DNA from 2 places in the Rummeliibacillus sp. BSL5 genome. Region 2 is predicted to be linked to the other one. Evidence: a T-box and tRNA genes for the amino acid it is inferred to sense, from the RefSeq annotation. Region 2 holds a T-box; the other holds one or more tRNA genes.
What was found. The T-box of region 2 lies ahead of thrS (threonine--tRNA ligase). A T-box ahead of a tRNA ligase gene usually reads a tRNA of that ligase, here a tRNA-Thr.
Positions count from the first base shown of each region.

Region 1: it encodes a tRNA-Thr, which carries the amino acid that the T-box ahead of thrS (threonine--tRNA ligase) is inferred to sense. The anticodon was not compared.

Region 1 covers NZ_JAVGCV010000001.1:1,625,810-1,630,742, forward strand. Annotated here, with positions in the region: gene RCJ93_RS08185 (S1C family serine protease) at 1-242, opposite strand, end outside; gene RCJ93_RS08190 (WecB/TagA/CpsF family glycosyltransferase) at 563-1,276, shown strand; gene RCJ93_RS08195 (hypothetical protein) at 1,459-1,788, shown strand; gene RCJ93_RS08200 (O-methyltransferase) at 1,772-2,410, shown strand; gene RCJ93_RS08205 (potassium channel family protein) at 2,572-2,958, shown strand; tRNA gene RCJ93_RS08210 (tRNA-Thr) at 3,089-3,159, shown strand; gene RCJ93_RS08215 (hypothetical protein) at 3,385-4,933, opposite strand, start outside.
Region 2 covers NZ_JAVGCV010000001.1:124,421-129,353, reverse strand. Annotated here, with positions in the region: gene thrS (threonine--tRNA ligase) at 504-2,426, opposite strand; T-box leader at 2,524-2,758, opposite strand; gene dnaI (primosomal protein DnaI) at 2,817-3,761, opposite strand; gene RCJ93_RS00635 (DnaD domain protein) at 3,763-4,933, opposite strand, start outside.

The sequences.
Region 1 (4,933 bases), 1.5 Mb from region 2:
TCTTGACGGCTAGCTGTCACCTTATCCTCTTGATCCTTTTTCGGTTCTTCTTTCTTTTTTGTCTCTTCCTTTTTAGGCTTATTGATTTTTTCTACTTTAATATGTTCATTTTCATTTGCTGACTTTTCATTTTTGGTTAGGAGCATAAACGCACCCAAGATAATGGCTGCTATTAATACAATGGATACAGCTATTCTTTTGATGGATGCTTTCTTTGGCTGATACCGTCGATTTTTAGTCATCACACATCCACTTCCTATCATTATTTAATTGTCAATACTATAGACGAATGAGCCTATATGAAAGTTTCAAAATTTTATCAATTCGGCTTTCTAGATTCAATTTCACAAAGATTATCATAGCATAAATTCCAAAGAATAGAATGAGAAAATAGATTTTTTTCGAAGGTATTTCTACTTATTTGTTTTACCCTATTTTCAGCACTATATGCACACCTTACTTTCTTTTCCATAGGTCTCCTTTATAATGTCTACTCGGTTTATTTAAAGATTCCTTTCCGTGGTATATAATGAGGGAAAACGTGTTATGGAAGGTAAGTTGAATGAAAAAGATAAATATATTGGGCATTCCTTTTGTAGATACTACCAAAAAAGAGTTTGTTAGCCATGTCTTGACCTTGGCAACCAGCAATAAGGAACCCATTTCAATCGTAACAGCGAATCCAGAAATTGTTATGCTAACAAAAGAAAATGCACAATATGAACAATACGTACAGCGATCCACCTATGTAGTCGCAGACGGTATAGGCGTTGTCATCGGTTCTAAAATATTAGGTACGCCTTTGCGGGAACGGATACCAGGCTATGAATTAGTACATGCATTTATGAAAAATGCTGATGTTAATAAAAATCGATTCTTCTTTTATGGTGGCAAGCCTGGTATAGCAGAAGCAGCGGCTAAAAAGGCAATCGCCCTCTACCCCCATATTAATATTGTGGGGACTGCTGATGGCTATGGTGACAGAGACGCAGTAGCTACTCAGGCAGCGTCCTTAAAGCCTGATTTTATCTTTATTGCTACGGGAGCTCCCAAACAAGAAGAATGGATAGCTAGCCACCGCCATCAATTCGAGCACTGTGTCATGATGGGCGTAGGCGGCAGTTTGGACGTGTTATCAGGCAATGTTCGCCGCGCGCCACAACTCTTTATCAAGCTTAATCTTGAATGGTTCTATCGCCTAATCACACAACCCACCCGTATAAAACGTATGATGAAGATACCTCTTTTTCTGCTTAAGGTGTTGCAATCAAAATAACAATTTGCCGATTCTATTAAATTGAATCGGCTTTTTTATATGTCCAATTTCCATTCAAAAATCCAGTAGCAATTTATTAATAAAAATTCGCTCTTATAATTTATATTGATTTATTGTATACAATTGTATACAATAATTTTATATTCCGATTGTATACAATTGTATACAGAAAGAGGTGCGGTATGAGACCAAATGAGGAAAGAGGCGGCCGACATCGTCATCATGGCGGCCATCATACAAAGGGTCCTAAAACATTTAGGCGCGGCAGAGCAATAGCGTTTTTAGAGATGATTCAGCTAAAACGTATGACTATCAAACAGCAACTAGACGAACCCGAATTTGAAACTATTAAGCCAATCTTAATCGGCGAGTTAAAGGCACTCGATATGGTTATCAACGAATTCATACAGCTATTTGATTTAGAAGAAAGTGATGAAATGGTAAACATTGAAAATTCTTCTAAAGAAGCTTCAGAAATGATAGGAGATCCAGCAGATGAAATTAATCAATGAATACATCGATAGCCTCTTCGCTCCAACAGATACAGATTTAGAGGACGTGCTGACATCAATTGAAGAAAACGGAATGCGTTCTATCTCCGTATCACCCGGCTCTGGTAAGCTTCTTACAATGCTGGTGTCTTTATCACAAGCTATAGAAGTACTAGAAATTGGAGCACTTGGCGGCTATAGCGGCATATGCTTGGCAAGAGGATTTGGCAGCGAAGGTTATTTAACATCACTCGAATTAGAGGAAAACTATGCTACCCTCGCTCATCAAAATTTAACCAAAGCAGGCTTTGGTAATCAAGTTACCTACTTGACTGGTCCAGCACTAGAAAGCCTCCAAATTCTAAAAGAAAATAATAAACAATATGATTTTTTCTTTATAGATGCAGACAAACTAAATTACATCAACTATTTAAACGCTTGTATCGAGCTTGCCAAAGTTGGTGCTATTATTGTCACAGACAATGTCTTAGCTGGCGGGAGTGTTGCAGATTCAAACTCACAGCCTAAACGTTATAGTGAGTTCATGAAAGAGTTCAATAAAACAGTCGCAGAACACTCTCAGTTGCAATCTGTATTAATACCGATCGGCGACGGAATGACGGTTTCACGCGTTATAAAGTAGTTATACAACATGCTGACTGCTAGCAAATGCTATATGCTTTGTGAGCAGTTTTTTCAATTTCTAATCCTGCTTATCCGACTACCCCACCCCTCAACCTAGAAATATTTTCCCTTGCATGATACTGTATTCAATGAATAATAACGAGGAGGAATTCTTTCACTTTGATTTCATTTATCCTAACACTAAAACGACTGCTAGAAGCTTTGTATAAATCATCAAAACATCCTTTATTTTTATCGCTTATTACTACCCTATTTTTCATCATTCTGTCAGGCGTGTTATTTTATACACAAAAAGAAGGCTGGGCCGTTCTAGACGCCATCTATTTCTGCGTTGTGAGCATTATTCCAACCGGCATCGATACCAACCTTTCCCCTGAAACAGCGATAGGAAAAGTATTCACTATGTTCTATCTTATCGTTGGAACAGGCACAATGCTCCTAACACTCATACTTTTGGCCAAATCGACCATCAATAATGATGATGATTTTAAGAAAACCTTTAAAAGTGGAAAGTGGAAACGCGAGGGACAAGAGGAAGAAAAATAATTCATTTCTTCCCAGTTGCATTGGAGAAGAATAAGTCAAGATAATGCTAGGGCATTTTTGAATATCACCTAAATCATGAAATCTGAATTAAGAAAATAAAAGTGCTATACTATTGGTGTAAATAACTGTTGCCGACTTAGTTTAATGGCAAAACGGTGGTCTCGTAATCCACTGATAAGAGTTCGATTCTCTTAGTCGGCATATTAGAAAATCGACAACTTAAATACATGCCACCCCTTCACGTTGAAGGGGTTTTATTTTTTGTAGTTTACTTTGTATTTCCTCAAAATATATATTCACACAAAAAGATAAACACCAATTAACTCTTAGAACTTCTCGAAAGATAAAAAGACCTTATCTACTATGAGATCAAGGTCTTTTTCTTAAACTGTTTACCTATAAACTAGTTCCATGCATTTGAGATAATTATTTAGTAACATTTACAGTGAATTTTACAGGTGTATTGAAAGTAACAACTTTATCATTTGAAAGAGTAATTTCTTGTACATATACGGTCGCAGTACCTTCAGCAAGTTCTCCATCATTCTTTACTACTGTAGAATCAGTTGCAACAAATTTTGTAGATTTAACATTCAATGTTTTTGAAACATCTGTTTCTTTACCGTCTATCAAAACTCTTACATTATTAGATAGTAAATTAGTTAGATTGCCCTTAATTTCTCCTGTTAAAGTGTACCCTTTAAAATCAGCAGTATATTTTGAAGTTGTATCAACTATAGTTACAACTTTAGAAGCTACAGTATTAAGACCAACTTTTACAACAACTGTGAATGTATCCCCAGCTTTAACTTTTTCTTTATTAACAGTTACTGTACCCCCACTTACAGTTACACCTTCGTTATCTGAAACAGATACTGTTGCATCAGAAGTTACATCTTTAACTGTTAAACCCTCAGCATCTGAAGTATATAACTTAGGAGAAAAGCTTAAAGAAGCTTCTTTTAAATCAACTGTCGTTGGAATTTCTTTAGCAACGTAAGAAGTTGCTTCCCCAGAAGGTTTTACAGTTACTGTGAATGTAGCTGATTTTTCACCAGCTACTAATTTTACAGTATATGTGCCAGCAGTTGTCGTACTATCTGTTGCAATATTTACTGTGTACTCACCTGTTTTTTCAGCTACAGATTCCACTTTTACAGTTGGTACATTTACATCTTTAGCAAGTGCTTTACCGTCTTTATCTAAAACTTCCTTGTTCAACTCAGTACTAAAAGCATTACCGTATTGATCTTTAACTGAAACAGCTAAATCTTGTGAATCTGCAGATGTATTAGATAATAATAAAGAAGACTTTTCAGCTTTAATCGAGTCTACTGCTTTTGCAGCGTTTACTTTAATTTCAACTGTTTTAGTATCTACTACTTTGCCATCATTCACTAATGAGATTTTCACAGGAACCACGCCTGTTCCCATAGGTGTAATGGTACCAGTTGTTTTATCAACTACTGCCACACCATTATTTTGTGATTCATATGTGAAATTACCAGCAATTACATTACCTAATTGATCTTTTGCTTGAGCTTTTAAAGAATATCCTGAACCATAAATTGTTGAAGCTGGTTTAGAGAAATCAGGAGTAACACTAGTTGTTACAGTCCAAGCAGAAATTGTTGAAGCTACTGCTTCCTGTGCAGAAATAGTTACTTCAGAGCTTTCAGCTAAAACTTTATCAGCATCTTTAATTACAACTTTCGCTTTGATAGATGAACCTTTAGCAAGGTTAATTACACCTGTTGTTTTATTAATCGCAGTAGACGCTGATTCAAATGATACACCAGTTGTCCCAGGTTGGTATGAAGCAGTAATATCTACTCCGCTTTCGTCTTTAACTTTGTAATCTAGTACTGTATTAGTATCAGCTTGTACAGTTTGATTTGCTACTTCCACTGATGATGGCTTTAATGAACCTATTACTAAATCATTTGTAACATTATCTTCACCTATTTTAGTGTTT
Region 2 (4,933 bases):
ATAATGAATAATTTAAAATTTATAAATAAATCTTAGAGTTTAATAATAAAACAAAAGAATAATTCCAAATAGAAAACAAGCGATCACAAATGTAACATAAAAACCAGGCATCCCTAAAGTAACCTCAAGTATTATCGAAAGAATGGTTTTAGGTAAACTCGATTTACTCTCTTTATAATCTTTTATTAACAAATTGATTAGCCAAATTAAACTTACTACTACTATTAATTCTAATAAAATACCAATTAATATGTGCACTTTAATATTTCTCCTTTTGCTATCAACTATAAATATTCTTCCCCATACTTTATAGATGACATAAGAAGAGTAGCAAGATACCTTCTTGAGATTGAATTCTAAAAGTAAAATTTTAATAAAATAGCATAAAAAAATAGTAACTTACTTTTCGACAAAAATAAACTACTTAAGAACAATTATCTAAATTTATTTAAAATCAAAAAGCGGCTTTTCGTCTAATAAACGAAAAGCCGCTTTTGATACATCTAGCCTAAATGTTGTACGTCTTCTAAAATTTTATTTAGGAATTCATCAAATGGAACAGTTTCAGAATCCTTAGAGCCATACTTGCGGACATTGACGCTGCCATCAGCCATTTCTTTGTCTCCTAGTACAAGCATGTACGGAATCTTTTTCATTTGTGATTCACGGATTTTGTAGCCCAGTTTTTCGTCTCGGTAATCCATTTCTACACGTAAGCCTTTTGCTTGAAGTTTTTCTTGTACGCTCTTCGCATAATCGAAGTGCACATCGTTGGAAACAGGTATTACTTGAACTTGCACTGGTGCTAACCATGTTGGGAATGCACCTTTATATTCTTCGATCAAGAATGCAACAAAGCGTTCCATTGTTGATACGACACCGCGGTGAATAACAACAGGACGATGTTGTTTGCCGTCTTCTCCTACATAGTTCAGGTCGAAGCGTTCTGGCAATAAGAAGTCAAGCTGTACAGTGGACAATGTTTCTTGTTTGCCGATAGCAGTTTTTACTTGAACATCTAGTTTAGGGCCATAGAATGCCGCTTCCCCTTCAGCTTCATAGTAATCTAATCCTAATTCATCCATTGCTTCTTTCAACATGCTTTGCGCTTTATTCCACATTTCATCATCATCAAAGTACTTTTCAGTATCTTGTGGGTCTCTATAAGACAGACGGAATTCGTAGTCATCCAAGTTGAAATCTTTATATACAGCTAAGATAAGTTCCACTACTTTTTTGAATTCTTCTTTGATTTGATCTGGACGAACGAATAAGTGTGCATCGTTTAGAGTCATGCCGCGGACACGTTGAAGGCCAGATACAGCGCCACTCATTTCGTAACGATGCATAGTGCCAAGCTCTGCAATACGTAGCGGAAGGTCGCGATAAGAATGCATAGATGATTTGTACACCATCATATGGTGCGGACAGTTCATTGGACGAAGCACTAGAGTTTCGTTATCCATCTCCATCGGTGGGAACATATCTTCTTGGTAATGATCCCAGTGGCCTGAAGTTACATACAAGTCTTTTGAACCAAGAACTGGTGTGTAAACATGTTTGTAGCCAAGAGAGACTTCTTTATCAACGATGTAGCGTTCGATTGTACGACGGATTGTCGCACCGTTTGGCAGCCATAATGGAAGGCCCATGCCGACTAATTTGTTGTTAGTGAATAATTCAAGCTCTTTCCCAATTCTACGGTGGTCACGTTCTTTTGCTTCTTCTAGCATTTGTAGGTGTGCTTTTAAATCTTCCTTGTTAAAGAAGGCAGTACCGTAAATACGTTGAAGCATTTTGTTGTCGGAGTTTCCTCTCCAATAAGCACCAGCGATAGAAAGCAGCTTGAATTCTTTAATTTTTCCTGTTGAAGGAACATGGACACCACGGCAAAGGTCGAAGAATTCGCCTTGTTCGTAGATTGATACTTGTTCATCTTCAGGAATAGCTTCAAGAAGTTCCACTTTGTATTCATCATCTGCAAAGCGTTTTTGCGCTTCTGCACGCGATACGTCGTGACGAACGATTTCAAGGTTTTCAGCTATAATTTTTTTCATTTCTTTTTCAATGCGCGGGAAATCCTCTGAAGTGATTGGTTCAGGTGAATCGATATCATAGTAGAAGCCACCTTCAATGACTGGTCCTACACCAAGTTTCACGCCATCGAATAAACGTTTTACAGCTTGTGCAAGTAAATGTGCAGTTGAATGACGCATAAATTCTAATGATTCTTCATCATTCGGTGTTAAGATAGCAATAGTACCATCACTTTCAAGAGGTGTTTTTGTGTCTACTAAAGCACCATTGAATTTGCCGGCGATTGCTTTTTTGCGTAGTCCTGGACTGATAGATAAAGCGACTTCATCTGTAGTAATGCCTTTTTCAAACTCTTTTACTGAGCCATCTGGGAATGTTAATTTAATCATTTTTCATCTCTCCTTTTTATTTTTTCAAGAGCTCTAGGCCACAAGCTAGGAGATTTTTTGTCCATTTGTTTTTAAATACACAAAAAAACCTCATCCGCAAAGGGACGAGGTTTGTGCTCGTGGTTCCACCCTTCTTCCTTCTAAACAAGAAAATCCTTGTATAGACGAAGCTCAAGATCGGTTAACGGACCGCTTCCGGCGACAATTACTGTTCTCTTTCACTGACGCTGCTCCAAGGGGGTAAATTGAATGCCGTTACTAAGAAGCTCTCACCAGTTGCTTCTCTCTCTTTAAGCCGTACAGACAATTGTTGTCCTTTTCTAAGCATTTAATATTTAGATTATGTTTGAAATTATAAACTGAATCTTTTTGAAAATCAAGTGAAATCATTTAATCTTGATAAAGCCTTCTGTTTTCACCAATCATCTCAAAGTCTGTAGTAAGAGCCTTGACGCGCTCCATGATACGAGCTGCTTTCATGACATCTACTTCCCCTTTTTGTGTTGTCGCGAAATGTTTCTCCAATTGCTCATAGTCATAATTGGAGGTAATGAAGACTGGCAAACCCTCATTCATCCGATATTGAAGAATGGTACCAATGATTTCATCTCTCGTCCAAGCAGACAAGTTCTCTGCACCTATATCATCCAGCATTAAGACGGGTGCTTTTTTGACGAAATCTACTTTTTCTGACAGCGTTTGATCACCAATAGCACTCTTTAATTCACTTAGAAAATCTGGGACATATACCATAACTGTTTTAATTTCCATGGTTGCCAATTCATTGGCAATGGCGCCAAGTACATATGATTTACCGACACCAAAGTTGCCATAAATATAATAGCCAGTCTTCGGTAATTCACCTGTTTTGCGTACTTTTTGAATAAACAGTTCTGCTACATCACTGATTGTTGCCTTAGAAGGATTACTTTTATCCAAGTCATCAATACGAGCTTTCAATACATCCTTAGGCATATGCATACTAGAAATCATCGAAGCTGCCCTGCGACGGTTATCTTCCATCCTCTTAGTTTGGCACGGAATGTACTCAAGATCGATTTGACCTCTGATTACAGTGAGTTTCGGAATAAAGCCATTAATAGCATTTTTACAGAGAGCGACAGATTCGCAAGCACTGCAGTCATGATGCTGGTTGACATATTCATATAGCTTGCCTAAACCTCTTTCGACCATTTCCCTATTGGCAACTTGATCGTTTTCAGCGAGAAACTTTTGAACATTTTGATTCTCTAAGATCTCTTTTTGCATTTCGTTATAGCGTGATTGAAATTGTGAATCCATGATTTTTTTCAGTTCTCTGTTAATCGGCTGCATGTTATGAATCCACCTCTCCTTCTTTCAATCCTAATTTTTTCATTACTTCTTGCCGTTTCTTATCATAATCGGTATGAGTCGTTTCTTTGTTTTCCTCTTTTTTCTGCTGTTGCTTCATTTTATTTTCATAGTACCAATCAGGTACATTTTGCTTTTGGTTGTATGGTTGATTTTTCGGGGTATATTGCTTTCGATTCTTTTGGAGCTGATAATCCTCCGCAAATTTGAACGCCCCTTCAGCACTTTGAACATTATTCTTTCGCCAATTTGTTGCGATAGACTGAAGAAAAGAACTGTTTAGATTAGCGTTGCTTACATAGTAAGCATAATGAATTAATGTATTCATAACTGATTTATTAATGTCGTCATATTTCGCTGTAAAATCTTCAACCACCTTAACATCTTTCTCAAAAGGCGTTTTCCCTTTTACAAGCATGCTTAGCAATTCCTTCGGTGAGGCTTGCTCCAGTATTGTAATAGCCTCTTTTTTTAAAGCAGCAGGATTTTGAAAATCCTTGTCTACAAAATGAGCTAAATGATAGAATGCACCTGCGCTTGCTTTGAGAACTTTATATTCTTTTGTATAATCTTTCTTTTCGCTAGGAAGCTGTTGTTTTGGGTCATTGCTTTTTTGTTCTTCAAATTCCCTCGCTAACTTCATTGCTTCCCGCGCCGTTTTTACACCTGTATGTCGCCAATGAGAGGCAATGGTCTCAATGTATTTGCGGTTAAGCTTTCCATGGTTACGCAGAAAAACATAGTGAATGAGAACATTGACAACAGGTGTTGACATCTCATATTGCATTACCAAGTCTTCCACTAATTGAATATCATTTGGGAACGGTTCTCTACCGCCCGCTACATCTTTTAGGACATCGATGGGTGAAGAAGATTCAAACCATCGGATTAATTCCATTTCCATCGGATTTAAGTCTTCTTCTATAATTGGCGTATGCTCAAATACTTCTTGTTTTTTTGCAATCGGCTGCATGGACGGTGGCTCTTTTGAAACGGTGAGTTTATAGTAATCTGCTGCTTCTTTCTTCAATCGTAGATCACTTAAATTCATCCCGTCATCTAATGCTAGAAGAATCACTTTTTGCATATCAAATGGAGTCAAATGATATAAAAAGGCCAACTTTGCAATCGTAGCTTTAATTTCTGCTGTCAGA